2 linked regions of the Promicromonospora sp. Populi genome follow. Each later gene encodes a partner of the first gene's protein in a complex. Links are inferred from orthologs where the notes say so. Each region holds a gene or a part of one and is shown in the gene's direction. Other genes may lie near its edges. The genes, in order: AB1046_RS07030 and AB1046_RS17870.

Region 1 (14,618 bases):
ACGTACCCGCTCGCCCCGACAACGAGGACGGGGCGTGGGTTGTTCATGCGGTCAGGCTAGGTCAGACGGCGGGGGCCTGCTCCACGGCCTTCGGGTCCGGGCCGTACTGGTTCGGGCCCGGGGTGCCCTCGGTCGCTTCCCAGACGATCAGGATGATGCCACCGACGATCGGGACCAGGGCCAGGAAGACCCAGAAGCCGGACCGGTCCGTGTCGTGCAGACGGCGGACGGTGACGCCCAGGCCCGGCAGCAGCAGGGCGAGGCTGATGAGGGACAGCACGGTGTAGCCGGTCAGGAGGGAACCAGGCATCGCCGGCGGCGTCGTCGTCTGGGTGACCATGGCCTCGGACAGGGCCGCGGAGTACGCGCTGAGGCCCGGCACGATCAGCAGCACGTAGAGGATCGTCTGAAGGATCGTCACGGCCAGGGCGTACCACCAGTACTCGGAACGCCTCGCGCGCCCGTTGAACACCGCGTACTTGGACAGCACGGTGCGGATCGACTCGATGAACGACATCGGGAAAAACCTCTCTCACGTCTTATGCCGGAAATCTCCAGCAAGTGCGCACACAGTGTCCCGATACGCCACACAACACGCAAGGCTGAAAATGGGTAAAACTCCCCACCCCCTGACACACAGGGCACGAAGTCGGCACTTGGCGTCGAGATCGGCCCAGGGCTGGACCGATCTCGATGCCAAGTGCCGACATCAGGCTCCTGACGGTCAGTAGCCCGTCGCCGTGGGCTCCGGGTAGTACTGCGCGTACTTGCGGCGGTAGTTCTGGGTGATCGCCTCGACGATGAGCCGGCGCTTGAGGCCGGAGTCAGCGTCGTACTTCAGCGGGTTGACCACGGCGTCGCGCGCCTTGAGCGCCTTGAGCCGGGCCTTGAGCTCCGGGTCCAGCACGTACTTCGACAGCAGGCCGAACGGCACCACCGTGTACAGCACCTCCTGTACCGCCCGCACCGGGCGGATCGGACGGTGCAGCACCCGGTCCTCCACCAGCACGCGGGCCACGTTGGCCCCGCCCGCCGTGACGTAGTAGTTGTTCCGCCCGATCCGGGGGTTCACCTCGAAGTACACGTGCTGGCCCGTTCGCGGGTCCAGCTTGTAGTCGAAGTTGGCGAAGCCCACGTAGCCGGTAGTGTGCAGGAACCTCGTCGCGGCATCCATGGCGTCGTCGTACGCCTCCACGAGGATCGCGGCGGGGACGCCGAGCGTGCCCGGCGTGTGCTCCTCCAGGAGCACGCGGCCCGTCGCCAGCAAGGTCACCTCCCCCGTCGTGTCGCGGTACGCGGTCAGGGACCGCATCTGCGTCTCGTCGCCCGGGATGAACTCCTGCACCAGGAACGTGCCCGGGAACTTCGCGTCCGCGAGGTGGCCCAGGAGCTCGTCGAGCTCGGCGCGGGAATCGATGTGGTGGATCTTCTTCTTGCCGGGGAAGTCCACGTAGTACCACTCGGCGCTGTTGGACGGCTTGCCGACCACCGGGTACTGCAGGTCCACCTCCAGCGCCCCGACGGCCGCCCGGCCGCCGTCGGCCACCAGCTTGGCGACGTCGACCGCTACCGTGCGCGGCGTCGGGATGCCGAGGCGGGCGCACACCTGCGCGAAGCCCTCCTTGCTGCTCACCTGCTCCAGCACGGGCAGCGACGGGTACGGCAGCACGTAGCCCGCCGCCTCCAGCCGCTCCCGGTGCAGGATGAGGGTGCGCACGTGCCAGTCCGCGTTCGTCAGCAGCACCAGCACCTTGTCCCGGTGCTGCTGCGCAAGGCCCTCCAGCGTCGAGAGGAGCACGTCCACCTCGTCGATGCCGGGCACCACCACGTTCTCGATGATCGCCGAGTCCTGCATCGCGCGGGTGGCGACCTTGGAGAGCACCACCCCGTGGGTGCCGTACTGCTCGTGGAACGCACGCACCAGGGCGTACGCCCCGACGTCGCCGCCGATCCCCACCACCAACATCTCCGGGACGGCTACCTCGCCGCCGCCGTCCACCGGCCCCTTGTCCGCGGGGTATCCCCTCACGCCTCGACCTCCGCGCGGTCGCCCGACCACTCGGTGTGGAACGTGCCCTCGCGGTCGACCCGCTTGTAGGTGTGCGCCCCGAAGAAGTCACGCTGCGCCTGCACCAGGGCGGCCGGCAGCCGCTCGGCACGGACGCCGTCGTAGTACGCCAGCGAGGAGGAGAACGCGGGCGTAGGCACGCCGTTCTGTGCCGCCCCGGCGACGACGCGACGCCAGGCGGGCAGGCCGCTCGCGACGGCGTCGGTGAAGTACGGGTCCGCGAGCAGCAGCGGGAGGTCCGCGTCGCGCTCGTACGCCTCCGTGATGCGGTTCAGGAACCGGGCGCGGATGATGCAGCCGCCGCGCCAGATGCGGGCCATGGCGCCGCGGTCGATCGCCCAGTCGTACTCCGCCGCCGCCGCCGCGATCTGGTCGAAGCCCTGCGAGTAGGCGACGACCTTGGAGGCGTACAGGGCCTGGCGGACGTCCTCGATGAAGGCGTCCCGGTCCTTGACTTCCCACTCCTGCGTGTGCGCCGGCAGGGCCGCCCGGCCCGCCGTGCGCTGCGGCACGGAGCCGGACAGGGCACGCGCGAACGTGGCCTCCGCGATGCCCGTGATGGGCACACCGAGGTCCAGGCCGTTCTGCACGGTCCAGCGGCCCGTGCCCTTCTGCTCGGCCTGGTCCAGCACGACGTCGACAAACGCCTGGCCGGTGGCCGCGTCGACGTGCTGCAGCACGTCGGCGGTGATCTCGATGAGGAACGACTCCAGGTCGCCCGTGTTCCACTGCGCGAAGATCTCGCCGATCTCCGCCGCGCCGGCGCCCAGGCCCTGGCGCAGCAGGTCGTACGCCTCCGCGATGAGCTGCATGTCGGCGTACTCGATGCCGTTGTGCACCATCTTGACGAAGTGCCCGGCGCCGTCGGAGCCCACGTAGGTGCAGCACGGGGTGCCGTCCACCTTCGCGGAGATGTCCTCCAGGATGGGGCCGAGCGACTCGTAGGCCTCGGGCGTGCCGCCCGGCATGATGGACGGGCCGTTGAGCGCACCCTCCTCGCCGCCGGACACACCGGTGCCCACGAAGTGCAGGCCGTGCTCCTTGAGGGCGGCCTCGCGCCGGATCGTGTCCGGGAAGTGCGCGTTTCCGGCGTCGACCACGATGTCGCCCTCCTCAAGGAGGGGCACCAGCTCGTCGATGACGGCGTCGGTGGGACCGCCGGCCTTGACCATGATCACTACCTTGCGCGGCCGCTCGAGCGACGCGACGAAGTCGGCCATCGACTCGCTGGGAACAAACTCGCCGTCGCTCCCGTGCTCCGCGATCAGCGACTCGGTCTTGGCGTAGGAGCGGTTGTGCACCGCCACCGTGTAGCCGTGACGTGCGAAGTTCCGCGCGAGGTTGCGACCCATCACCGCCAGCCCGGTGACGCCGATCTGTGCTGTGCCTGACACGTTCTTGCTCCTTCTGCAGTGGGAACGGGCGCCGCGCGCGTGGCGCGCGGTGACCCCCGGCCAGCCTAGTGCCCACCCGGGGACGACGACGCAGGTCACCATCGAGCGTCTGCCGCGCGCCTCCTTCTTGCGGCAGACCTGCGGACGTACCGTGAAGTGGTGACCAGCGGCCCGCCCACCGGCGTTCCCGTCGACTTCGCAGCGGCTCTCGCCGACCTGCGTGCGGCAGCCCTGCGCGCCGAGGTGCGCCTCACGGAGATCCCGGCTCCGCGCAGGGTGGCCCCCTACAGCGTGGCACTCTCGGGTGACGTGCTCCCCGCCGTGCCACCGGCTCGGCCAGGCCGCGGCGCCGGTCCGGGCCGGGCCGACGACGGCGACCACGACCACGACGAGGACCCGCTCGCCACGGGCCGCTTCGTCGTCCTGTACGACCCGGCCGGCCAGGAGGCCTGGCACGGCACCTTCCGGGTGGTGACGCTGGTGCGCGCCACGCTGGAGCCGGAGATGGCCGCCGACCCCATGCTGGCCGACGTCGCCTGGTCCTGGGTGGGCGAGAGCCTTCAGGCCGCGGGGCTCGCCCCCGGCACGGATACCGTGGCCGACGGCGGCACGGTCACCCGGGTCCTGTCGCACAGCTACGGCGCGCTGGAGGGCAGCCCGGATGCCGTCGACCTCGAGATCCGCGCGTCGTGGACGCCGCTCGGCACGCACCTCGGCCCGCACCTGCACGCGTGGGCGGCGCTGCTGACCACGGCGGCGGGGGTGCCTCCGCTGCCCGAGGGCGTCGCAGCGCTCACCAGGCGTTTTACCGACGGTTCCAGGCAACGCCATACGGTAGGTCCATGACCACCACGGAGCGAGGAGTCCCTGCGGAGACATCGCCGCCCGTGCCGGCCCCAGTCACACCCCTGACCGAGCCTGCCGACGGGCTGCCTGACGTCGTCGCGACCGAGGGCGCCTTCGCGCGCGTCGTCGAGGCGTTCGCTGCCGGTTCCGGGCCTGTGGCCGCCGACGCGGAGCGTGCCTCCGGGTACCGGTACGGCCAGGCGACGTACCTGGTCCAGGTGCGGCGGGCGGGCGCGGGGACGGCCCTGATCGACCCGGTAGGTGTCCCGGACCTGTCGCCGCTGGGCGAGGCCGTCGGCGACGCCGAGTTCGTGCTGCACGCGGCCTCCCAGGACCTGCCCGGGTTCGCCGAGCACGGGCTGCGGCCCGCGCGGGTCTTCGACACGGAGCTGGCCGCACGGCTGCTCGGCATGGAGCGGGTGGGGCTCGCCGCCGTCGTCGCCGAGGTGCTCGGCCTGGGGCTGGCGAAGGAGCACTCCGCCGTCGACTGGTCCACCCGCCCCCTGCCCGAGGACTGGCTGCGGTACGCCGCCCTCGACGTCGAGGTGCTCGTCGAGCTGCGCGACCGGCTCGCCGAGCGACTGGAGGCCGCGGGCAAGGCCGAGTGGGCGGCGCAGGAGTTCGAGGCCGTACGCACTGCGCCCCAGCCGGCCGCGCGGGTCGATCCCTGGCGGCGTACCTCCGGCATGCACGTGCTGCGCAACCCTCGCCAGGTCGCCGCCGTGCGCGCGCTGTGGGTCGCGCGGGACACCAGCGCCCAGACGCGGGACATCTCGCCCGGCCGCGTCCTGCCCGACCGCGCAATCGTCGCGGCGGCCAAGGCCATGCCGAAGACCGCCGGGCAGCTCGTGCTGCTGCCCGAGTTCGCCGGCAAGGGCACCAAGCGCCGGGCCGGCTACTGGCAGAAGGCGATCGACGAGGCCCGGGCCCTGCCCGACGCCGAGCTGCCCAGCGTGCGTGGCCCTCGTTCCGACGGCCCGCCGCCCCCGCGGACCTGGGGCGACCGCGACGCCGCGGCGGCCCGCCGGCTCGCGACGGCTCGCGAGCTGGTCACCGCGCTGTCCGAGGAGCGGTCCGTGCCCGTCGAGAACCTGCTGCAGCCGGACGCGCTGCGCCGCCTGTGCTGGACACCGCCGACGCCGGCCGACGCTGCGGGGATCGCCGAGTTCCTGCTCAGCCGCGGTGCGCGCGAGTGGCAGATCGACCTGCTGGCGCAGGGCCTGGAGCAGGCGTTCGCCGACGCAGCGCACGAACCGGTGTGAACGCGGCACGCGCACCCCAGTAGAGTCGTCCCCATGTCTGCCCTGTCGGAGCCCCTCACGCTCGCCGTCGACGTCGTCACCGAACCTTCGACCTGGGATCGCGAGGTGCTCGCCCTGGGTGGACACCCGCTCCAGCTGTGGGGATGGGGCGAGGTCAAGGCGGCCGGGAGCTGGCGCGCGCACCGCCTGCGGGTGACCGAGGACGGCTCGACCGTCGGCCTGGCGCAGCTGCTCGTGCGGCCCCTGCCGGCCCAGTTCAAGGCCCTCTCCTACGTGCCGCGCGGCCCCGTCGTCGCGCACCACGAAGGCAAGACGGCGCAGGCGGTCTTCGGCGTCGGCGACACCGCGACCCGCAACGCCGTGACCAACGCCGTCGTCGAGTGGGCGCGCGAGAACGTGGGCGGCGTCGGCATCACGATCGAGCCGGACTGGCCGGTCGGCACCACCGTGACCCTCGAGGACAAGCGGCTCGCGCCGAACCCGATCCTGTACCCCTCGACGCTCATCCTCGACCTGCTCAAGAGCGAGGACGAGCTGATGTCGGTGATGTCCAAGAAGACGCGCCAGTACATCCGCAAGTCGCAGCGCGAGGACCTGGACTTCCGCGAGGTCACGCTCCCCGAGGAGCTGGATGCGTGCCTGGAGATCTACCGCCAGACTGCCGAGCGCGCCGGGTTCGGCCTGCACTCGGACGACTACTACCGGCTGGTGAAGTCGGCCCTGGGACCGGCCTCCCCGGTGTACGCGGCGTTCGCCCGCTCGGTCGAGGGCGGCCCGCACGACCGCCCGGTCTCGTTCGTCTGGTTCGCGGCCTCCAGCACGACGTCGTTCGAGCTGTACGGCGGCATGAACGACGACGGCATGAACCTGCGCGCCAACTACGGCCTGAAGTGGTACGCGATCACCCGCATGAAGGAGCGCGGCGTGGTGCGCTACGACGTCAACGGCCTGCTCAACGACGGCATCTCGAACTTCAAGCGCGGCTTCGCCGACCACGAGGACGAGCTGGTGGGCAGCATCGACGTGCCGTTCTCGCGCTGGTACTCGACCTGGAACCAGGCGCTGCCGGCAGCCAAGAAGGTAGTCCGCAAGCTCCGCGGCAACGGCTGAGCGCGTATCCCGGGCGGCGCCCGGGTGATCGGTAGAGGGTCAGGTGATCGGTAGCTCGGGCTGCCGATCACCTGACCCTTTTGCCGATCATCCGTCGCGAGCCGAGAGGCGTGCGTCACATCTGGGACTCAGTCTCGGGTCCGGCGCCAGATCTGGCGGACCGGGTCTCATCTCGTGCGTGCTTTTTACCGGTACTCGCGGTAGCGTGTATCTCGATCCAGCGGCGTCGCTCACCGGACGCCGCCGTCCCCAAAACCAGGAGTTCTGCTGATGCCCGCAGCCCCGGAAACACCGCGTGCCCGCCGTGCGGTTCGCGACGTCGTCTTCGTCGACGGCGCCCGCACGCCGTTCGGCAAGGCCAAGCCCGACGGCCAGTACGCCCAGACGCGCGCCGACGACCTGATCGTGAAGGTGGTGCGCGAGCTGCTGCGCCGGCACCCCGAGCTCCCCCCGGAGCGGATCGACGAGGTGGCCATCGCCGCCACCACCCAGCAGGGCGACCAGGGGCTCACGCTCGGCCGCACGGTCGGCATGCTCGCGGGCCTCCCCCAGTCCGTGCCGGGCTACGCCATCGACCGCATGTGCGCCGGGGCCATGACGGCCGCCACGACCACCGCCGCGGGCATCGCCATGGGCGCCGCAGACGTCGTCATCGCGGGCGGCGTGGAGCACATGGGCCGCCACCCGATGGGCTTCGCCGCCGACGTGAACCCCCGCTTCGTCGCCGAGAAGCTCGTGGACCCGCAGGCCCTGAACATGGGCATCACGGCCGAGAACCTGCACGACAAGTTCCCGCACCTCACCAAGGAGCGCGCGGACCGGTTCGCCGTCGAGTCGCAGGCCAAGTACGCCAAGGCGCTGGCCAACGGCAACATCGAGCCGGACCTCGTCCCGGTAGCGATCCGCTCCAGCGAGCTGGGCTGGGGCCTGGCCACCACCGACGAGCTGGCCCGGCCCGAGACCACCTTCGAGTCCATCCAGGGCCTCAAGACGCCGTTCCGCCCGGGCGGCCGGGTCACCCCCGCGACGTCGTCGCCCCTGACCGACGGCGCGACCGCCGCGATCCTCGCCTCAGGCGACGTCGTCGCCGAGCTGGGCCTGCCCGCGAAGATGCGCCTGGTGTCCTACGGCTACGCCGGCGTGCCCCCGGAGATCATGGGCTACGGCCCGGTGCCCTCCACGGAGAAGGCCCTGAAGAGCGCGGGCCTGACGATCGACGACATCGGCCTGTTCGAGCTGAACGAGGCGTTCGCGGTCCAGGTGCTCTCGTTCCTGGACCACTACGGCATCGCCGACGACGACCCGCGCGTCAACCAGTACGGCGGCGCGATCGCCATGGGCCACCCGCTGGCCGGCTCCGGGGTGCGGCTGATGACACAGCTCGCCCGGCAGTTCGAGCAGCACCCCGAGGTCCGCTACGGCCTCACCGCCATGTGCGTGGGCCTGGGCCAGGGCGGCAGCGTCATCTGGGAGAACCCGCACCACGCCGACTACTCCGGCCACACGGACGAGGAGAACTGACCCGTGTCTGAGACCCCCACCCCCACCGCTCCGACGGAGCGCGTCACCCACTCGCTCGTCCGGGACGTCACCCTGCCCGGCGGCGCCGGTGTGCTCGCCCTGGTCACGCTGGACAACGGCCTGGACCACACGAAGCCCAACACGCTCGGGCCGGCCGGCATGGCCGAGCTCAAGGCCGCCCTGGAGGGCATCCGCACCCGCGCGGAGGCCGGCGAGATCGCGGCCGTCGGTGTAACCGGCAAGCCGTACTTCGTCGCCGCGGGCGCCGACCTCAAGGGGATCACGTCGGTGAGCGGCCATGCCGAGGCCGTCGAGCTGGCCCGCATGGGCCACGCCGCCTACACGATCCTCGGCGACCTGCGCGCGGCCACCGGCGTGCCGACCTTCGCGTTCGTGAACGGCCTGGCGCTGGGCGGCGGCCTCGAGGTCGCCCTGAACTGCGACTACCGCACGGTGGCGTCCGACGCCGCGGCGCTCGGCCTGCCCGAGACCGGCATCGGCCTCATCCCCGGCTGGGGCGGCGCCTACCTCGTGCCACGCCTGGTCGGCGTCGAGAAGGGTGTCGAGGTCATCCTCACGCGGCCGGCCGCGAACAAGCCGTACAAGCCCGCGGAGGCCCTGAAGATCGGGCTGGTCGACGAGCTGTTCGAGGCCGCCGACTTCCTGGAGCAGTCCATCATCTGGGCGGCCAAGGTGGTCACCGGCGAGATCGAGGTGCCCCGCCGCGAGCTCGACCCGCAGCCCGTGTGGGACGGCGTCGTAGCGGCCGCGAAGGCACAGCTCGACACCCTGGTCGGCAACTCGCGGCCCGCGCCGCACCGCGCGCTGGAGCTCATCGCCGCGGCCCGCAACGCCACCAAGACCGACGCGTTCGCCGCGGAGGACCAGGCGCTGGCGGACCTGGTCATGACCGACGAGATGCGCGCCAGCATCTACGCGTTCAACCTCGTGGGCGGCGGCAAGAAGCCCGCGGGCGCGCCCGACCCCAAGCTCGCCCGGCCGGTCACCCGGGTCGGCGTCGTGGGCGCCGGTCTGATGGCCGCCCAGATGGCGTTCCTCTTCGCACAGCGCCTCGGCGTGCCCGTCGTCATGCGCGACCTGGACCAGGACCGCGTGGACAAGGGCCTGGCCTTCGTGCAGGAGACCGCCGAGAAGCTGGCCGGCCGCGGACGGCTGACGCCCGACGCCGCCGCCCGCATCGTGGCGTCGGTCTCCGGCACCACGGACATCGGCGAGTTCGCCTCGTGCGACTTCGTGATCGAGGCCGTCACCGAGGTCATGGGGCTCAAGAAGAAGGTGTTCGCCGAGCTGGAGGACATCATCGCCCCCGAGGCGATCCTGGCGACCAACACCTCCGCGCTGTCCGTCACCGAGATGGCAGCCGACCTGCGGCACCCCGAGCGCGTCGTCGGCATCCACTTCTTCAACCCGGTGGCCCAGATGCCGCTGGTCGAGGTGATCAACGCAGAGCACACCTCCGACGAGGCCCTCGCCACGGCGTTCGCCATCACCAAGAAGCTCCGCAAGACGGCGATCATGTCGGCGGACCGCCCGGGCTTCATCGTGAACCGCCTGCTGCTGCTCGTGGCGGGCCAGGTCGTGGACGCGATCGAGGGCGGGACGGCCGTCGAGATCGCGGACCGGGCGCTCGCGCCGCTCGGCCTCCCGATGCCGACGTTCGAGCTGACCGACCTGGTCGGCCCCGCCGTCGCGCAGCACGTCCTCACCTCGCTCCGCGAGAACCTGGGCGACCGCATCCCGGCCTCGCAGGGCCTGGCCAGGATCGTCGAGGACGGCACCCGCGTGGTGCTGGACGCCCCCAAGGGCCAGCCGAAGCCGGTCAACCCGGCCATCCAGGAGTACTTCGGCCCGGCGCTGACCCCGGGTGAGCCCGGCAGGCACGGGCAGGTCGTGCTCGACGCCGACGGTGTGCTCGACTCGGTGCTGACGGCGCTGACCACCGAGATCGGGCTGCTGCTGGACGAGGGCGTGGTGCCCGGCCCGCAGCAGATCGACCTCGCGATGATCCTCGGCGCCGGCTGGGGCTTCCACACGGGCGGCATCACGCCGTACCTGGACCGCACCGGCTACAGCGAGAAGGTCCTGGGCAGGCGGTTCCTGCCCGACGGCGTGGCGAACGTCCCCGCCTGAGCCGGAGGTGCAGCGCAGGGTGAGGGCCGAGGAACGAGGCACTCGCCTGCAGCGGAACCGCAGGCTCAGGCGGATCGGACAGAGCCTGAGCCTGACCTCCCGGACCCTCCGGCAACGAGCGCACTTTGTGTGCCCGATGTCGGAGGGTCCGGCTACGCTCGGCGACCATGACAGCCCCCGGACCTGGCACGAACGCGCACTACGTCGTAGTCGGTGCCGGCGCGCTCGCCTTCCGCCTGACCCGCGCGCTCAGCACGCGCTTCAGCGGCACCGTGACCGTGGTCGTGCCCGACCGCAACTTCCGGTACGCCGTCGAGATGGACGCCCTCGACCGGGTCGACCTCGTGGTGGCGGACCGGGTCGACGAGAAGGTCCTCACCGCGGCCGGAGCGGACCGCGCAGTGGCTGCGGCGCTGGTGGACCAGGACGACGGCGGCAACGTCTCGCTGGCGCTCCTGCTCCGCGAGGCCTGGCCCGAGCTGCACGTTGTGGTCCGGATCTTCGACGAGTCGCTGGGGCGGCACCTGGAGCGTGACAACTGCACTGTGCTGTCCTCGTCGGCGTTTGCGGCACCTGAGATCGTCGGCGCCGCGCTGGGCCGCCTGATCCGTCTCCCGGTGCAGCATCGCCGCCTGGTGGCCGTGTCGGACGAGGCGACGCCCCTGCCGACCCGAATGGTCCTGTTCGCGACCGCCGAGGACGGCACCGTCACGGCGCTCCCGAGCGACGAGCAGCTGCGCGGCCTCACCCCCAAGGTGCTCCTGGCGGACGCCGCCGAGGCCGACGTCCTGCCGGAGGTGAAGGCCGAGCTCGAGCCCGACGAGGACGAGGTGGACCCGCACCGCCGCCGCCGGTTCGGCGAGTACGTGCGCACGCTCGCGGTCACGTCCGGGTGGAACCTCCTGCTCGCCGCGGGGGTGCTGCTGGTGGTCGTGGTCATCGGGGCGACAACGATGATGCTCGCCACGGGCTCCTCCTGGGGCGGTGCGCTGTACGAGGCGGTGCTGCCCGCCCTGGCCGGCAGCGACCCGGACCACGAAGCGAACCCCGTGGTCAAGGCCACCCAGGTGGCCCTGACCGTGGTGAGCGTCGCCGTCATCCCGTGGGTCACCGGTGTGGTGGTCGACGGCGTGGTGCGGACCCAGCGCCTGCTCGACGCGGGCTCCCCGCTGCACGCGATGGCCGACCACGTGGTCGTCGTCGGGCTCGGCGATCTCGGCACCCGCATCGTGCGGTCCCTGGACCGGCGGGGCGTGCCGGTGGTCGCCGTCGACATGAACGAGTCCGCGCGCGGTATCGCGGTGGCGCGCGCGCGGGACGTCCCCGTCGTGATCGGCGACGCCCGCCGGGCGGCGACCCTGCGCGCGGCGTACGTGGACACCGCCCAGGCGATCGTCGTGGTCACGAGCGGCGGGGCGATGACCATCGGCATCGGCTTCGCGGCTCGGGCGATCCAGCGGGCCACACCCACGCAGCTGCGCACGGTCCTGCGGGTGTACGACAGGGACCTGGCGCGCCGGATCCGCCGCGAGATCCCCGACTCGGCCGGGCTCAGCTCCTCGTTCCTCGCCGCGCCGTGGTTCGCCGCCGCGATGATCGGCCAGGAGGTCAAGGCCACGATCCCCTACCGGGACCGGGTGCTGGTGCTCGCCGAGATCGTGATCGCGAACAACAGCCGCCTCGCCCGCATGCAGCCCGACGACGTCGACCTGGACGGCGCCATGGGGGCGGACGAGGAGGCCGTCGGGAGGTCCGACGAGGGCGACTCGAAGAGCCGCCTGCTGGCGATCCGCACCAAGGCCCAGCCGGGCGGCGGCGGGGGGCTGATGATCGAGCCCTCGGACGGGCGGTTCCTGCACGCCGGAGACACGCTCTTCGTCATCGCGACCACCGCCGGGCTGCGCCGGCTGCGCGAGCTGGCGAGCACGCGACAGCCGGTATGACTGGCCTGAACATCCGGGCCCAGATCGGCCCGTTCGACGGTCCACCCGGCGCCTAGCGTGAGGTCCATGAAGAACGGTCTCAGTGTTCCCCAGGGTGCGGCACTCACCATCGGTGCCATGCTCGGCACCGGCGTCATCTCGCTCCCGGCCCTCGCCGCCGGCGTCGCTGGCCCGGCCTCGCTCGTGGCGTGGGCAGGGCTCGTCCTCCTGTCGATCCCGCTCGCCACGACGTTCGCCGCCCTCGGCGCCCGGCACCCCGACGGCGGCGGTGTGGCCACTTACGCGCGCCTCGCGTTCGGCGAGCGGGCCTCCACGATGGTGGGCTGGGCGTTCTACGCGACGATCCCCGTGGGCGCTCCCGCCGCGGCGGGCTTCGCGGGCGCCTACGTCGCCGACGCGACCGGCGGCGGACCGGGCACCGCCCTGGCCACGACGGTAGCGATCATCGCGCTGTGCGCGGTCATGAACTGGTTCGACCTGCGGGTCTCCGGCACGGCCCAGCTCGCCATCGCCGGAGCGGTCGCGCTCCTGCTGGCTGTCGCCGTCGTCGTGGCGCTGCCGCACGCGCAGGCCGGCAACCTCACGCCGTTCGCGCCGCACGGCTGGGGGGCCGTCGGCTCGGCCGCCGCGCTGCTGGTCTGGGCCTTCGCCGGGTGGGAGATCCTGGGCTCGCTGTCCGCCGAGTACCGGCAGCCGGCGCGGGACATCCCGCGGGCCACGGCGATAGCGGTGGCCGTGGTGGGTGTGCTGTACCTGGGCGTCGCGTTCGCCACGGTCGCGGTGCTCGGCCCGACGCCGGGGCCTGCGCCCCTCTCGGACCTGCTGGTGCTCGGCTTCGGCGAGGGCGCGCGGCCGGTCACCGCGGTGGTGGCCGTGCTGCTGACCGTCGGCGCCATCAACGTCTACTTCGCGGGCGGCAGCCGGATGGGCGCGGCGCTGGCCCGGGACGGCGCGCTCCCGGCCTGGCTGGCCGCCGAGCCGGGCCGCACGCCCCGCCGCTCGCTCGCGCTGATCACGGTTGTCGCCCTCGGCACGACGGCGGTGCTCGCGCTGCTGCACCTGTCCACCGACGCGATCCTGCTCATGGCGACCGCTACGTTCTCCCTGCTCTACGTGGTGGGCACGGCCGCAGCGCTGCGCCTCCTGCCCCGCTGGGGCATCGCCTGGTGGTGCGCGGCGGTGTCGCTGGTGGCCGCGCTGGGCCTGCTCGTGATGACCGGGGCGCACATGGCCGGACCCGTGGTCGCTGCACTGGGCGGGCTCGCCTGGGCGACGTGGCGGCGACGCCGGGCGCGGGTGGCCGCTGCTGCGGCCACAACCGCGGCAGCGGCCGCCCTCACGGCTCCAGCAGCCGCCCCAGAGCCCGGATGCCTGGCCGGATCGAGCTCGTGACCGCACCGCCGATCCCGAGCACTATCCCGTCCCGGTGGGGACCCACCGCGAAGGCGCCGAGGGACTCGCACGCGACCGACCGCCGTCGGGCACTGGCCACGAGGGCCGGCGAGGCCACCCGGGCGTCAGCCGGCAGGTAAGCCGCCAGGTGCAGGCCCGCCGCGGACGGGACCGGCTCGACCGGCAGCTCCGCGAGCGCGTCCAGCAGGATCTCGTGCCGCTCCGCGTAGTGCGCGGACGCCTTGCGGACGTGCCGGGCGAGCAGGCCGTCGTCGATGAAGCGCGCCAGCGCCGCCTGCACGTGCACTGCCCCGTGGCCGTCGGTGAGCTGGCGCGCGGCAAGCAGGGCGTCGCGCAGGGACGACGGCGCCACGAGGTACCCGACACGCAGGCCGGGCAGCAGCGACTTCGAGAAGGTGCCGACGTACACCACCCGGCCGTCCCGGTCGAGCGCCTGCAGGGACTCCAGCGGGCGGCGGGCGCGGCGGAACTCGCTGTCGTAGTCGTCCTCGATCACTGCCGCCCCGTGCCGCGCCGCGTGCGCCAGCAAAGCCCGCCGCCGGGTCAGAGACAGCGGCATACCAAGGGGGAACTGGTGCGACGGGGTGGTGTAGACCAGCCGGGCGCCCGCGGGAATCCGGTCTACGACCAGGCCCTCGGCGTCGACCGGCACCGGTACCACTCGCGCCCCGTGCAGCGCGAAGAGCTCCCGCGCCTCCGGATACCCCGGGTCCTCCATGGCGACGACGTCCCCCGGCTCCAGCAGGACGCGCGCCACGAGGTCGAGGGCCTGCTGGGCACCGGTGGTGGCGATGACGTCGTCAGCCCCCGCGCGGACCCCGCGGGAGCCGGCGACGTAACGGGCGACGGCCGCGCGGAACCGGGGCAGACCCGCGGGGCCGCCGTACGAGCCCGCCGCCGGGCCGCCGGC
Region 2 (14,567 bases), 2.4 Mb from region 1 along the record:
GGGTTCCTGCTCAAGAACACCCCGCCGGCCGACCTAGTGGCCGCGATCCGCACGGTGCACGACGGCGGCGCGCTGCTCGCGCCGTCGGCCACACGGACGCTGATCAGGGAGTTCACCGCCGCGTCCCCTCGCGCCCTGGCGCCGCACCCCCGCATCGGGGACCTGACCGACCGGGAGCACGAGGTCGTCGGCCTCGTGGCGCAAGGCCTGAGCAACCACGAGATCGCGGAGGAGCTGGTGCTCAGCCCGGCGACCGCCAGGACGCACGTGTCGCGCGCGATGATCAAGCTCTCCGCACGCGACCGGGCGCAGCTCGTGGTGTTCGCGTACCAGTCGGGCCTGGCCTGAGCGGGCCTGAGTCTGTCTCGGGTCGGGCACGTTAAGGGTGAAATAAAGTTGCCACAAGGGGTTCCCGACGTTTACCCGATAGTGGTTTCATTCGGACATGAAGCTGCTCCGAACTTTTCCGAAGGTTGCCTTCGAGTTCGGGCTTGCCTCAGGGCAGTGGCTGGGGCTGCGTGAGCAGACTCCGCGCTTCGCCACCTGCTTCGGGGACATCTTCCTCGAGTCGCTGGACGGCTGGTGGTTCCTGGACACGGTGGAAGGCACTATCGAGCTCCGGTGGACCTCGGCCGTCACCATGTACGCGGAGCTAGAGTCCCCTGAGGGCCGCGCGACGTATCTGATGGACGACCTGGTCCGCGACGCACGCAGCCGCGGCCTCCAGCTCAACGAGGAAGACGTCTACACCTTCACCCCGCACCCGGCCCTCGGCGGCGAGCTGAGCGTGCACGGCCTCAGCACCATGCGCTTCGAGCTCGCGCTCAACTGGGTGGGGCAGATGCACGACCGCGTGTTGCACAGCTCGGGCGAGATCCGCCTCCCCCCGATGCCTGACGACGGTCGCCGAGCCGCCGCGCAGCCCGTCGCCACGGCCTGGGACTCGGCGTGGTCGGAGGACGAGACCTTCGACGTCCCGTTCGAGCAGTACCTGGCCACCACGACGTTCGCGGCCGTCGCCACCCCGCGGCGGTACGACGACGGCCATCCCTCGCTGCCGTCCTCGTCGGGCCGCGAGCCGGAGCTGATCGACCAGACCCCGTTCTCCGCGCCGAGCTACGGCGCCCACAGCTACGCGCCGCCGGGCGACACGGCTCAGCCGGAGTCCGGGCCGGCCTGGCCGGCACAGCAGCAGTCCGCGCCGATGTGGTCGGGGCAGACCGAGGCCGCGCAACAGTGGCAGGAACCGGACCACCGGGAGCCCGCAGCCGAGGGCTACGAGGCTCAGTACGACGCGTCCTACCCTGCCGCCGAGCCGTACGGTGCAGCGGACCAACAGCCCGCCGGACCGTACGGACAACAGGACTGGGTCGCGTACGGCGCCGACCCGGACGAGGCCGGCCAGGACCAGCACGGTCAGGCCGGACCGGCGTGGGACAGCCCCACCTGGGGCGCTCCCGCCTGGGGCGGGCAGGCCCCGGCCGTCGCAGCGGGCGGCAGCCCCCAGCAGCCCCCGCGTGCTGACGACCCGTTCACCGCCTGGGACGACCTGTGGGGGAAGCGCTGAGCCGCTGACGCCCGGACCTGGCCGCCACCTTGCGCGCGGCCGGTGGCTCCGCCCTGCGTTCCGGACGGAGCCGCCGCTCGCGCTCGGTCCGCGCGACAAGGCTCAGCTCACCCGGGGTAGTGGTGGGCGCATGCTTGAGCAGGCGGGTCTCCAGCGCCACCCGGTTGGCCCGGCGCAACCCGTCCGTGTAGCCAAGGATCAGCTGCGCGTGCGCGTGGGTGATGTGCCCGCCGCGCAGCGCCGCGAGCGTCCGCGGATGCTCGCGCACCAGCGCACAGGACTCCTCGATGAGCGCGACGGCCGAGCTCTGCGGCACCCGCAGCACCCTTGCGAGCTGCTCGACGAGCTCGGGCGGGAACCCCGCGGGATCGTCCGTCTCGACCTCTGGGGCGCCGAACAGCTCGGGCCGGTCCGCCACCCACTCCCGGACCGACTCCACGAGCACGGCGCGGGACGCCGTGAGCGAGGCGAGGAGCGAGTCGACCGCCGCCACGGCATCGACCGCTTCGGTGAGGTTCGCGAAACCGCTCGCGAACCCCGACTCGCGCGGCGTGACCGCACCACGCGGAGACTGGCTCAGCACGTCAGCCGGGTCATGAGCCACCAGCACCTTGTTCGAACGCATGTTCTAAACATAGGGGGTCCCGCCGACACGCGCCACCCGGTACTTCGACCCGTGCGGGCTACCCGCACAATGGGTGTGTGCCGACCCGACGAGCCGTAACGCCGCGCCATGCCGCGCGCGCGGCGTGCGCGGCAGTCGCCGCGCTCCTCGCGACGAGCGGCTGCGGCCTGGCCGACGACCCGCGGGCGGACGGCACAGACGCGGACCCGACCCCCGCAGCCTCGCACTCGCCACTGACACCTGAGCAGCCGACGACCACCGACGAGGCCCAGCCGGAGCTGCAGACCAGCACGGTCGCCGTCGGCGACGTCGTCCTCGAGGTCGGAGCGCCGAGCGCCGCCACCGTCCAGGCGGGCGCGCAGGGACCGGGCACGCAGACGGTCACCTTTGTGCTCGCCCCGGGCGAGTCCGCGGAGCTGACCCTCACCTCCGCCGGCACGCTCGACGTCGACTCCGACGGCAGCATCTCCGTGCTCGACGGCGACGACAGCCCGCGCGCGGCGGTCGGCCCGCCGGAACCGCCGTCGGGCACCGAGGACGGCGCGCCCCGCATCGAGGTGACCGACGTCGACGCGACCACCGCCCGGGTCGAGGTGGACGACCGGGCCACTCCCTCCGCGCAGGGCTCTGGATCCGCTGCAGGGACCGAGCCGGTCTCGGTCACATTCGTGATCGGCACGAGCGCGATCGAGAGCGCGACCTGGGGCGAGAACGAGGGCGGCCGCTCGCTGGCCGTGGACCCCACGGACTGGGTCCGGCACGCGGGCGAGGCGGGACTCGACCTGATCCGCACCCAGCTCGTGGCAACCGAGCCCGAGGCGGACAGCGCGCCGATGGACGACCAGCTCGTGTGTCACGCGATGGGCGCACCTGACAAGGGCACGTGGAACCTCGAGCCCTGGCGCCCCGACGTCGGGCTGATCCTGACCGCCGCCGCGCACTGCAACCCGGTGTGAGCAGGCGGCCTGGTCCAGGTCGTGACCCAGTCGTGACCGGCACCGGCGCGATTCGAGGTGCGGACCCGCGCTGGTTGCGGTTTCCTGGAACTGGCGGCGAGGCAGGCTCGCCGAATTTGCTGTGCCCCCTCGGCAGGGAGGCTCCTGATGACCCGTGTGATCACCCTTGGCTCGATCGTGGCTGTGGGCGGCGGCGCGCTGCTCGGCGCAGCGCTCGCCTACCAGCTCGTACCGCTAACCGTGCTCGCCGCCCTCCTCGGGCTGGCGGGCACCTTTGTCGTTGTCCGGGCAGCGCCCGAACCGGCACTCACGCCGAACGCCCCGATCACGCTCGGCGGGCCGCTCGCGCGCCCCGTCGCCGATGAGCCGCCCGCGCACCCCCTCGTCGCCGAGGAGCCGGCCACCGCGGCCGTCCCGGTGCCGGTGCAGCAGCTCCCGGTCCCGGTCGTGGCCGCGGTGCCCGACGCCGCGTGACTACTTCGGCGAGCTCGCCTGCTGCTTGCGCAGCTCCTTCTCGCTGATCGGTGCCGTGCCGCTGGCGCGCAGCTCGCGGTAGTACGCGCGCGCCTCGTCCTGACGCACCTTCTCGGAGCCGTCGGCGATCGGAGCACGCAGGTGCTCCGGTGCGAAGCCCCAGGCGTCGATGACGTCGAGCACGTGCGGGCGAAGCTCCTTGAGCAGGTGGTCGATCGTCGCCGTGACCGCCTTCGCCCGCCCCGCCGAGATGCGGCCGTTGGTCAGGTGCCAGTCGAGGTGGCGCTCGATGGTGGTGAGGCCGTCGATGTCGCGGAGCAGGGTCAGCACCTTGCGGGTGCCGGCGTCGGGCACAGTCTTGATGGCCTTCGTGAACGCGTCCCAGCGCACGAGCTCGGCCCACGCGGTGGCGGACCCGAGGAGCTCCACCTGGTGGTCGTCGAAGATCTCCTGCGCCTTGATCGAGTCGGCCTTGACCGCCGGGCGCATGCCCATCGCGACGTCCGCGACCATGCCCTCGAAACGGCCGGCGATCAGCGCGCGCTGCACGTCGGCGTCGAGCAGACGACGCGCGCTGCGCGCAGCGCCGCCGTCGGCCACCGACTGGCCGAGCCTCGTCAGCGGGAGCTTGTGCAGCAGCGTGTCCTTGGCCTGCCCGGCCACGATGCCCGCCATGCCGGCGGGAGACTTGGCCGCCCGCGCCAGCTTCTTGCCGTAGTCACCCACGAGGCGCTTCGCCGCGAGCTGCAGCAGCACGTGGTTGTCGCCCTCGAACGTGGCATAGATGTCGAGGTCCGCGCGCAGGCTGGTGAAGCGGTTCTCGGAGAGGAAACCGGCGCCGCCGCAGGCCTCGCGGCACTCCTGGAGGGTGTCGAGGGCGTACCAGGTGGAGGTCGCCTTGAGCGCCGCCGCCGTGGTCTCGAGGTCCTCGCGCTTGGCCGGGGTGTCCTCGCGGCCGGAGAAGACGACGTCGAACAGGTCGAGCAGCTCGTCGTGCGCGAAGTGCATCGCGTACGCCTCGGCGATCTTCGGGAAGAGCCGACGGCGGTGGGTCGCGTAGTCGAGCAGCGTCAGCTCGTCGGCACCGGCGGCCGGCGAGAACTGGCGGCGCTGGTCGGCGTACTTCGTGGCGATCGCGAGGCCGATCTTCGCCGCGGTGATCGCCGCGCCGTCCAGCGACACGCGGCCCTGCACCAGGGCGCCGAGCATCGTGAAGAACCGGCGGCCGGGGCTGTCGATCGAGGAGGTGTAGCTGCCGTCCGCGGCCACCTGGCCGTAACGGGCGAGCAGGTCCCGACGCGGGACGCGCACGTTCGTGAAGTGCAGCTTGCCGTTGTCGATGCCGTTGAGGCCGCCCTTCTGGTCGTCGTCCTCACCGCCGACGCCGGGCAGGAACTCCATGGTCCGCGGGTCGCGGATCGGCACGTAGAAGCAGTGCACACCGTGGTCGACGCCGCCCGTGATGAGCTGCGCGAACACCGTCGCAGCCACGCCGTGCGCGGCCGCGTTGCCGAGGTACTGCTTCCACGCCCCGCGGAACGGGGTGTTGAGCACAAACTCCTCGGTCGCCGGGTCGTACGTCGCGGTGGTGCCGATGGAGGCGACGTCGGAGCCGTGCCCCGTCTCGGTCATCGCGAACGCACCCGGGACCGACAGGTCCATGGCGCCCGGGAGCAGCCGGTCCTGCTGCTCCTCGGTGCCGAGGTGGTTGATCGCGGACGCGAACAGGCCCCACTGCACACCGGCCTTGATCTGCAGCGACGGGTCCGCGGCGACCAGCTCCTCGAAGCCCACCAGGTTGGCACCCGCCTCGCCGCGGCCGCCGAGGCGCACCGGGAAGGCCCGCAGGACGTGGCCGTAGGGCACCATCTGCTTCATCTGGGCGAGGGTGATCTCCCGGTGCTCCTCCTTGGTGATCCCCTCCTTCTTCCAGAGCTCGGGGTGCTCGGCAACCAGGCGACGGGCCTCGGACCGCGCCTCGGGCCAGCGGCCGAGCAGCAGCTGCTGCAGGGCCGGCACGTCCACGCGGGTGCCCGACGGCGGACGCGTCACCGCAGGCTGGGGCACATCCGCCTGCGGGGCCGCCGCCGGGGACACGGGCTCGGAGGTGGTCGTCATGGGTTCTCCTCGGATTTCTGCCCGAGTGGGGCCAGGTTCTTAAGTGTCGGGGGGTGGTCGGGTCAGGCTGATGCGGGTCTGGTGACAGGGCGGTCGGAGTGCAGCACACCCACCGGACCGGTCCAGAGCCAGAGCGTCACGCGCTCGGTCAGCTCCTCGCGGGTCAGTGGGCTGGTCTCGACGTTGCGGTGCCCGAGCCACCACTCACCGGAACCCCGCACAAAGCCGACGGCGCCCGAGGCCCAGGCCGCGGCGTCGGCGTGCGTGACGTCGGTGGCCCGTGCGAACGGTTCGGCGACCAGCTCGATCACCGAGTCCAGGTAGGCGCCCAGCGGGTGCAGGTCGACCGGCGTGGTCGGTGCGGCGGCGTCGACGGCATCGTCGGCTGCAGCACGCCGACCGCGGCGGCCGCTCTCCATGGGCGCAGGCTCGTTGCCGCCGATGGCCGTGCGGGTGACGAACCAGTAGACGTTGGGCGAGCTCTCGATCATCTCGAGGTAGACCCGTACCATCTCGCGCAAGGCCATCTCCGGGTTCGCCGCGCGCTGCGCGGCGGCACGGAGGGCGTCGTGCATCTGCATCACCACGGTCTCGGCGACGGCGAGCCGCAGGCCCGCCTTGTCGTCGAAGTACCGGTAGACGATGGACTTCGACGTGCCGGCGGCGGAGGCGATCTCGTCCATCGAGACCGCAGGCCCGAGGCGGTGCACGGCCTTGCGCGCGGCGCGGACGAGCTCCGCCCGACGTGCCGTGCGGTGATCGTCCCAGCGGGTCGAACGACCGTCGACTCCGATGCTCATCGGTCTGCCTCCCCACCGTGACTCGCTAGAAGTCTTGTGATTCGTCTCACGAGACTGAGAGTATCAGGTACTGTGAGTCCTGGGCACCACCCAGCGAAGCCACCCGCCAGACGACGAAGTGAGAAGGAACAGCGACGTGTCCACTACCCCCTCCCCCGTACCGTCCACGCGCGAAGCCGTGATCATCGGCGGCAACCGCATCCCGTTCTCCCGCGCCGGTAAGAAGTACGTCCGGACCAGCAACCAGGACATGTTCACCGCTGCGCTGGAGGGCCTCGTCGCCCGGTACGGCCTGCAGGGCGAACGCCTGGGCGAGGTCGTCGGCGGCGCGGTGCTCAAGCACAGCAAGAACTTCAACCTGATCCGCGAGAGCGTGCTCGGCTCGTCCCTGTCGCCCACCACCCCCGCCTACGACGTGCAGCAGGCGTGCGCCACGGGCCTCGAGGCCGCCATCGCGGTGACCAACAAGATCAAGCTGGGACAGATCGAGTCCGCGATCGCCGGCGGCACCGACACCGTCTCGGACGCGCCGATCGTCGTCAGCGACCGGCTGCGCACGGCGCTCCTGGACGCGAACCACGCCAAGACGACCGGGGCGAAGCTCCAGGCGCTGCTCAAGATCCGCCCGAAGGACCTGAGCCCCGTCTCCCCGAGCACTGGCGAGCCGCGCACCCACCTCTCCATGGGCGAGCACCAGGCCATCACCACCGCCAAGTGGGGCATCACGCGCGAGGCCCAGGACGAGATCGCGTTCAACTCGCACCAGAACCTCGCCCGCGCCTGGGAGACCGGCTTCTTCGACGACCTGGTCACGCCGTTCAAGGGCCTGACCCGCGACGACAACCTGCGCCCCGACACCTCGCTGGAGAAGCTCGCGAAGCTCAAGCCGGCGTTCGGCTCGTCGCTCGACACCCCCGCCTCGATGACGGCCGGCAACTCCACCCCCCTGACCGACGGCGCCTCCACGGTCCTGTTCTCCTCGCGCGAGTGGGCCGAGGAGCGCGACCTGCCGGTGCTGGCGAAGTTCGTGGACGCCGAGACCGCTGCCGTCGACTTTGTGCACGGCCACGAGGGGCTGCTCATGGCCCCGGTCGCCGCGGTCCCGCGCCTGCTGGCCCGCAACGGCCTCAGCCTCGACGACATCGACTTCTTCGAGATCCACGAGGCGTTCGCCTCCACCGTGCTGACCACGCTCGCCGCGTGGGAGGACGAGGAGTACTGCCGCACCGAGCTCGGCCTGGACGGAGCGTTCGGCAAGGTCGACCGCAGCAAGCTCAACGTCAACGGCTCATCGCTCGCCGCGGGCCACCCGTTTGCCGCGACGGGCGGCCGCATCATCGCGACCGCCGCCAAGCTGGTGGCCGCGAAGGCCGCCGAGACCGGGCGACCGGCCCGGGCGCTGATCTCGGTCTGCGCCGCCGGTGGCCTGGGCGCCACCGCCATCATCGAGTCCGCCTGAGCCCAGAGCGCAACGGAGGGTGAGGGCCGAGGAACGAGGCACTCGCCCGAAGTGAAGCACCGGGCTCAGGCGGCAGAAGATATTGCCTGAGCCTGAACCTCGCTGAAGAACTGGAAGGAATTTCGTGGCTGACAAGTACACCAAGTTCGTGAACGGCGGACTCGGTAAGAGCCTCTCGAAGCAGCTCGGCCTCCCCCGCCCGGCAATCCTGCGCCGGTACCAGCCCGACGCCCCGCTGACCGTCGGCCCGGTGCTCGTGCTGTCCGACGACGCCTCGGCCGCCGACGCCGACACGATCACCAAGGCGCTCGCGTCCTGGGACGTCGACGCACGCCGCTCGACCGAGGGCGCCGACGAGGTCCGCTGGGGCGGTGTAGTGCTCGTCGGCACGTCCGCGGAGTCCCCCGAGGCCGTCTCGGCGGCGGTCCTCAGCCTGGGCGGCACGCTGCGCAAGCTCGCCGGCAACGGCCGCGTCGTCGTCGTGTCCCGGGCGCCCGAGGCGGGCGACTCCCCGACGCTTGCCGCGACCCGGGCCGGGTTCGAGGGCTTTACGCGCTCGGTCGGCAAGGAGCTGCGGGGCGGCGCGACGGCGAACGGCGTGCAGCTGACCGGCGGTGCCGCCGTCGACTCGGCCTCCGCACTCGGCACGCTCCGGTTCTTCCTGTCCGCCAAGTCGGCATACGTCGACGGCCAGGTGCTGCCGGTCGGCCCGTCGGACGCACAGGCCGACGTCGACTGGGACCAGCCGCTGGCGGGCAAGGTGGCGGTGGTCACCGGTTCCGCTCGCGGCATCGGCGCGGCGATCGCCCGCACCCTCGCGCGCGACGGCGCCAAGGTGGTGGTCGTGGACGTGCCCGCCGCGGGTGAGTCGCTGGCCGCCGTCGCCAATGAGATCAAGGGCACCGCCCTGCAGCTCGACGTGACCGCCGACGACGCGGGCACCAAGATCCTGGCGGCCGCCAAGCACCTGGGCGGGCTCGACATCCTGGTGCACAACGCGGGCATCCTGCGCGACAAGCTGCTCGCCAACATGAAGCCCGCCCTATGGGACTCCGTCATCGCGGTGAACCTCGCCGCGCAGCTGCGCATCAACGAGCAGCTGCTCGCCGCCGGAGTGGAGGGGCTGCGCATCGTGTCGCTCGCCTCGACGTCGGGCATCGCGGGCAACAAGGGGCAGACCAACTACGCGTACTCGAAGTCCGGCGTGATCGGCCACACGGCCGCCACCGCGCCGCTCGTGGCGGCGCTGGGCGGCACCGCGAACGCGGTGGCACCGGGCTTCATCGAGACCGAGATGACCCGGTCGATCCCGTTCGCCACGCGCGAGGTGGCCCGCCGGGTCATCCCGTCGCTCCAGCAGGGTGGCCTGCCGCTCGACGTGGCCGAGGCGATCGCGTTCCTTTCGTCGCCGGTGGCGAGCGGCGTGAACGGTCAGGTGCTGCGCGTGTGCGGGCAGTCGATGGTGGGCAAGTGACAGTGGCGGGAAGTGCCGACGAGGTGACGAACGCGCCCGAGGTGGGCGCTCCGGCGTCGTACAGCGAAACCAGCCTGCCCGAGCTGCCGAAGCTGGGCGGGCTGTTCGCCAAGGGGGTGGCCGGGGGTGTGAGCAAGCGCCCGAAGGGTGCAGTCCGCCTGCCCGAGGTGTCCTACCGCGTCGCGCATGTGGACACCGCGGGCGAGGCGGCGCACCTGGCGGCATACCTGCGCCTGCTGGGGGAGCCGGCCTCCGACGTGCTGCCGGCCGGTTTCCTGCACGTGCTGGCGTTCCCGCTGGCCACGGCCCTGATGGTGCGCGGCGACTTCCCGCTGCCGCTGCTCGGGATGGTGCACCTGAAGAACGCGGCACGGGTGCTCCGCCCGGTGCGGCTGGGCGACACGGTCGAGGTGCGGGCCTGGTCGCAGGACGCCCGCCCGCACCGCCGCGGTGTCCAGGTGGACCTGGTGGCGGAGGTGCTGGTGGACGGCGACCTCGCCTACCGCGCCGTCTCGACGTACCTGGCCAAGGGCTTCACGGCCCCGGACGCCGCGCCCTCGTCCGACGGCGCGACCCCCGCCGACGCCGCGACCCCGGCCGACGAGTCCCCACGCGAGGAGTGGACGCCGCCTCTGCCGACCGCACGCTGGAAGCTCGGCGCCGGGACCGGGCGGGCCTACGGCGCAGTGTCGGGCGACCTGAACCCGATCCACACGTCGAGCCTGGGCGCCAAGGCATTCGGCTTCCCGCGCGCGATCGCGCACGGCATGTACTCCGCGGCGCGGGCGCTGGCCGAGGTCGGGCCGGCACGACGCGGCGCGGCCTACGAGTGGACCGTCGAATTCTTCAAGCCGGTCCTGCTCCCAGGCACGGTAGACGTATCGATCCGCTACACGTCCGACGCGGCCACAGACGAGGGCGCGACCCACGAGCCGGGCTTCGTGTACGACGGCTGGCGGTCGGGCAAGAACACCCGCCACTTCACAGGCACCGTCACCCCCCTCTGACGCGCGCGTCACCAAAGCGGAGCAGCAGCGCAGGACGAAGGCGAAGGAAGGCGCGGTCGGCCGTAAAGCCGTAGCGGAGCGCCCCCTGGGGCGCGTGAGCGAGGCCGGCCGCGCCTTCCTTCGCCTTCGTCCTGCGCCGCTGCGGCCCCCGCCCCCTACTTCACCGCAACGCGCGGCAGCAGCACCCTCTCCCAGAGGATCGCGCGCTTCGGCCGGAAGAAGCCCGAGTGCCCGATGTGGGTCAGACCGTAGTCGGCGGCCCGCATCTCGACGAGCTCGGCGTCGGCATTCGGGAACTCCCGGATCCAGTACTTGATCGATTCCGGGGAGATCAGCTCGTCGTCCGCGGTCCAGAGGGCGGTGACCGGTGTCTGCACCTTCGCGAACCGGTCCCGCAGCTCGGGAAACTCGCTGAACAGGTAGTCCCGGTGCAGGCACCAGCGGCTCCACTGGCGCATCACGCCGCCAGGCAGGTCGTCCAGGATCCCGAGTCGGCGGCCCGGGTAATAGCCCGCCAGCGCCGTCGCCGCCGGTGCGATCGCTCGCCACAACAGCGGCGACCAGGTCTTGATCAGTGGCGAGGCCTTGCCGTGCCAGCCCGTCCCCGAGGCCACCATGACGCAGCGGTCCACACCGATGTCGGACAGGAAGCCCAGGCTCTGGCCGCCGAACGAATGACCGACCCAGGTGAGCGGGACACCTGCGGCGTCGGCCCGGGCGCGGGCGTGGATCGCAGCCACCTCGGCGTCGTGGTACCAGCTCAGGGCGGTCGCCGTGGAGTCCCGCATGGGGCCGTAGAGCGCAGGTTCCGAGCCGCGGTACGAGAACGTGAGCACCGCGAAACCGCGGTCCGCGAGCCAGGCCGCGGTGTACCGGTAGAACCGCATCGGGATGGCCATGGCGGGCGCGATCGCCACGACGCCGACCGGGTCGCCGTCGGGCAGGTACCAGCGGCCGGCGACCGACTCGCCGTCTGCACCGGGAAAGCTCACGTCCTTGGTGGTCACGAGCCGGAGGTTACCAATCCCGTATCCTCACCACGGCGCTACGAACTTCATCCGGAGGTTGCCATGCTCGGCGACGTGCTCGGCCTGACCAAGTCACAGTCGCTCGCATACCGCGAGCTCGTCGCGTCCCCGTCCCTGGACGCCGCGGAGCTGGGACGCAGGCTCGGCTGCGAGCCGGGGGACGCGCTGGACGTGCTCCGCACCCTGGAGAGCCACGGCCTCGCGGCCCGGCAGAGCGGCGACGACTCACGCTTCCAGGCCGCTCCCCCCGAGATCGCGCTGGGCGCGCTGCTCGCCAGCCGCAAGGACGAGATCCGTGCGGCGCAGGAGGAGCTGATCGAGCTCGAGGGGGAGTTCCGGCGCTCGTCCGCGCTGCGGCCGGCGACCGACGTCGTCGACGTGGTGCGCGGGGCCGACGCCGTCAAGCAGCGCATCATGCAGCTCCAGCTCGGCGCGCGCGAGACCGTCGAGTCGTTCACCAAGCCGCCCGTCTTTGTGATGTCCGCGGAGGACAACACCGCCGAGGACCAGGCGGTGGCGCGCGGCGTGCGGTACCGGGTGGTGATCGACCGCGTGTTCCTCGACACCGGAGTGCTCCGCGTGGACGACGTCGCGGCCGCGGTCGAGAACGGCGAGGACGTACGGTTCTCCGAGCGCGTCCCGATCAAGCTGTACATCTTCGACCACCGGCTGGCGTTCGTGCCGATCCAGACGGTGGTCGACGCCGAGTCCGACCTGGCGCCGGACCTGGTGGGCGCGCTGATCATCCACCCGTCGGGCCTGCTGGACGCCCTCATCGCCCTGTTCGAGGGTGTGTGGCGCGACGCCATCCCGTTCCCGCAGCCGGGCGAGCAGTCGGACGACTCCGGCCTCGATCCCCAGGACTCCAGGATCCTCGGGCTCATGCTGGTCGGCCTGACGGACCAGTCGGTGGCGAACCAGCTCGGCCTCTCCCTGCGGACGGTGCAGCGGCGCGTCAAGGTGCTGATGGACATCGCCGGGGTCTCGACCCGCATCCAGCTTGGTTGGCACGCCGCGCGTAAGGGCTGGATCTGACGGCTCGCTCCGTGACAGCGTGGGGCCATGACGACACTGGCGTACATCATCCGTCCCTCGAACCCGCCGGCTCGCATCATCCCGCTCGCCCGCGCGGTCGAGGCCGCGGGGATCGAGGAGATCTGGCTCTGGGAGGACTGCTTCCAGTCGGGCGGGATCTCCGCCGCGAGCGCGATTCTCGGCGCCACCGACCACGTCCGGGTCGGGATCGGCGTGATGCCCACGCCCCTGCGGAACGTGGCGCTCACCGCGATGGAGGTAGCGACGGCCGACGGCATGTTCCCGGGCCGGCTCATTCCCGGGATCGGGCACGGCGTCCAGTCGTGGATGGCGCAGGTGGGAGCCAAGGCCGCGTCACCCCTGACGCTCATGCGGGAGTACTCGACGGCGCTGCGCGCGCTGCTGGCCGGTGAGCGGGTCACTACCTCGGGCCGGTACGTGTCGCTGGACGACGTCGCGCTGGACTGGCCGCCTGCACGGCCCGTGCGAGTGCCGGTCGCCGCGACGGGGCCGAAGTCGCTGCGCCTGGCGGGTGAGGTGGGCGACGGTGTGGTGCTGGAGGACTCCGTGGGCCTGGCGAGGCTGCCGGCCGCACTGGAGCGGATCGCCGAGGGGCGCGCCGCGGCCGACCAGGACGCCGCGGAGGAGTTCACCGTGGTCCAGTTCGTGTACGGCGGGACGGGGCCGGACGCGGCCGCCCGCCTGCGCGCGGAGACCAGCAAGACCGGCCGGGAGGTGACCGAGGACGCGCAGCTTGCGGACTATGCGGTGTGGGGTGACGCCCAGGCGCTGGCCGACGGCGTGCGCCGGTTCGGCGCGGCCGGCGCGGACACCGTGGCGATCCAGCCGACGGCGGACGACCCGGACCTGGAGCGCCTGGCCGACGTGGTGGGCGAGGCGCGGGAGCTGCTGAGCGAGGCCTGACGACAGCCGAACGCCGGGGCCGCGCCGTCTCTTGGACGGTGCGGCCCCGGCGTCGTCGTACTACCGGCCGGTCAGGCGATCAGAAGTCGCGCGGCGGCGGGGCGAACGAGGTGGTCCCGCCCGTGCCCGGCTCGGGGCCGGGGTTGACGTGGGGCTCCGCTGCGGGGGTTGCGGCAGCGCCGCCGCCGTCCGACAGGTTGTTCAGGAAAGCCTCGACGCGCGAGCGCATGGGGCCGATCAGCGCACCGCCGACACCGACGATCAGAATTCCGGCCAGGGTGGCCAGGAATGCCACCAGGACGGGCATTGTCACGGTGGTGCCGATGCCGATCTGGTTCACGGCGGCGATAACACCCAGCGCGAGAATGAAGAACGAGACGGCCTTCGCAACGAAGGGGCCGTAGGAAACGCGGCCCAGGGTGTTGAGAAGAAGGTCCTTCACGGCATTCGCGATGGCGCCTGCGATCACGACGATGACGATTGCGACGACCAGGCTCGGGAGCCACGCAACGATGTCGTTGACGATCGCACTCACCGGGTTGGTGGGCCCGAATGCGCTCAGCGCGAGCTGGAGCGTGATCAGCAGGATGAAGTAGTAGATGATCTTCGTGAGCAGCTCGATCGGCTCGATGCCCGACCCGGCCAGCAGCCGGTTCGCTCCCGCGCGCTCGAGCACCTTGTTGAAGCCGATACGCCTCAGGATCATCCCGACGAACCGGGCTATCGCCTTGGCGATGAAGTACCCGATGAGGAGAACGATCAGGAACACGAGGAGCTGTGGGATGAAGCTCGCTATCGCGCCCAGAGCGTTCGTGAGCGGTTCCAGCCAGTTGACGGCTTGCACAGTCATACCTGTATTGAGGAATGGCAAGGTTCTCTCCCCCTTCGAGATTTTTGCGGCACCTCCGCCACGCCACCGTTGACGCGGCGTAAAGGTGCCAGCACTCCATGAACATATGCCGCACAAGCGCATTCTGCGCGTCGTGGGTTTATCTCCGGGGCGCGTTGTTAGGTAGATCGAGAACATCGACGCAGGTCAGGCCACCCCGCCCACGTACCGAAGAGCGTTTAGCCTGGCCGGATGGATGCCCTGCATGAAC

The links.
Region 2: the proteins of AB1046_RS07030 (region 1) and AB1046_RS17870 are in contact, whole or in part, in a solved structure (PDB 8BNU), measured with the Escherichia coli proteins. The link is inferred for Promicromonospora sp. Populi from one-to-one orthologs.

What each region holds. Positions count from the first base shown.
Region 1 is NZ_CP163528.1:1,560,381-1,574,998, forward strand. Bases 7,881-10,778 are described here. They hold AB1046_RS07030 (3-hydroxyacyl-CoA dehydrogenase NAD-binding domain-containing protein), read left to right. Parts: upstream 7,881-8,204; coding sequence 8,205-10,352; downstream 10,353-10,778. Other genes in these bases: AB1046_RS07025 (acetyl-CoA C-acyltransferase), read left to right, coding at 7,881-8,201; AB1046_RS07035 (NAD-binding protein), read left to right, coding at 10,520-10,778. Also shown: AB1046_RS06990 (NAD-dependent epimerase/dehydratase family protein), read right to left, coding at 1-47; AB1046_RS06995 (DUF805 domain-containing protein), read right to left, coding at 62-517; AB1046_RS07000 (carboxylate--amine ligase), read right to left, coding at 725-2,029; gndA (NADP-dependent phosphogluconate dehydrogenase), read right to left, coding at 2,026-3,462; AB1046_RS07010 (DUF3000 family protein), read left to right, coding at 3,622-4,308; AB1046_RS07015 (HRDC domain-containing protein), read left to right, coding at 4,305-5,570; AB1046_RS07020 (lipid II:glycine glycyltransferase FemX), read left to right, coding at 5,604-6,680; more of AB1046_RS07025, read left to right, coding at 6,951-7,880; more of AB1046_RS07035, read left to right, coding at 10,779-12,295; AB1046_RS07040 (APC family permease), read left to right, coding at 12,362-13,687; AB1046_RS07045 (PLP-dependent aminotransferase family protein), read right to left, coding at 13,632-14,618. UniProt on the Escherichia coli protein: Catalyzes the formation of a hydroxyacyl-CoA by addition of water on enoyl-CoA. Also exhibits 3-hydroxyacyl-CoA epimerase and 3-hydroxyacyl-CoA dehydrogenase activities.
Region 2 is NZ_CP163528.1:3,947,705-3,962,271, reverse strand. Bases 5,991-8,837 are described here. They hold AB1046_RS17870 (acetyl-CoA C-acetyltransferase), read left to right. Parts: upstream 5,991-6,676; coding sequence 6,677-7,999; downstream 8,000-8,837. Other genes in these bases: AB1046_RS17865 (3-oxoacyl-ACP reductase), read left to right, coding at 8,124-8,837; AB1046_RS17875 (TetR/AcrR family transcriptional regulator), read right to left, coding at 5,991-6,540. Also shown: AB1046_RS17905 (response regulator), read left to right, coding at 1-348; AB1046_RS17900 (T6SS immunity protein Tdi1 domain-containing protein), read left to right, coding at 446-1,567; AB1046_RS17895 (hypothetical protein), read right to left, coding at 1,533-2,192; AB1046_RS17890 (DUF2599 domain-containing protein), read left to right, coding at 2,270-3,148; AB1046_RS17885 (hypothetical protein), read left to right, coding at 3,296-3,622; AB1046_RS17880 (acyl-CoA dehydrogenase), read right to left, coding at 3,623-5,740; more of AB1046_RS17875, read right to left, coding at 5,803-5,990; more of AB1046_RS17865, read left to right, coding at 8,838-9,473; AB1046_RS17860 (MaoC/PaaZ C-terminal domain-containing protein), read left to right, coding at 9,470-10,480; AB1046_RS17855 (hypothetical protein), read right to left, coding at 10,636-11,487; AB1046_RS17850 (helix-turn-helix domain-containing protein), read left to right, coding at 11,551-12,543; AB1046_RS17845 (LLM class flavin-dependent oxidoreductase), read left to right, coding at 12,571-13,467; AB1046_RS17840 (hypothetical protein), read right to left, coding at 13,547-14,317; AB1046_RS17835 (amidase), read left to right, coding at 14,549-14,567.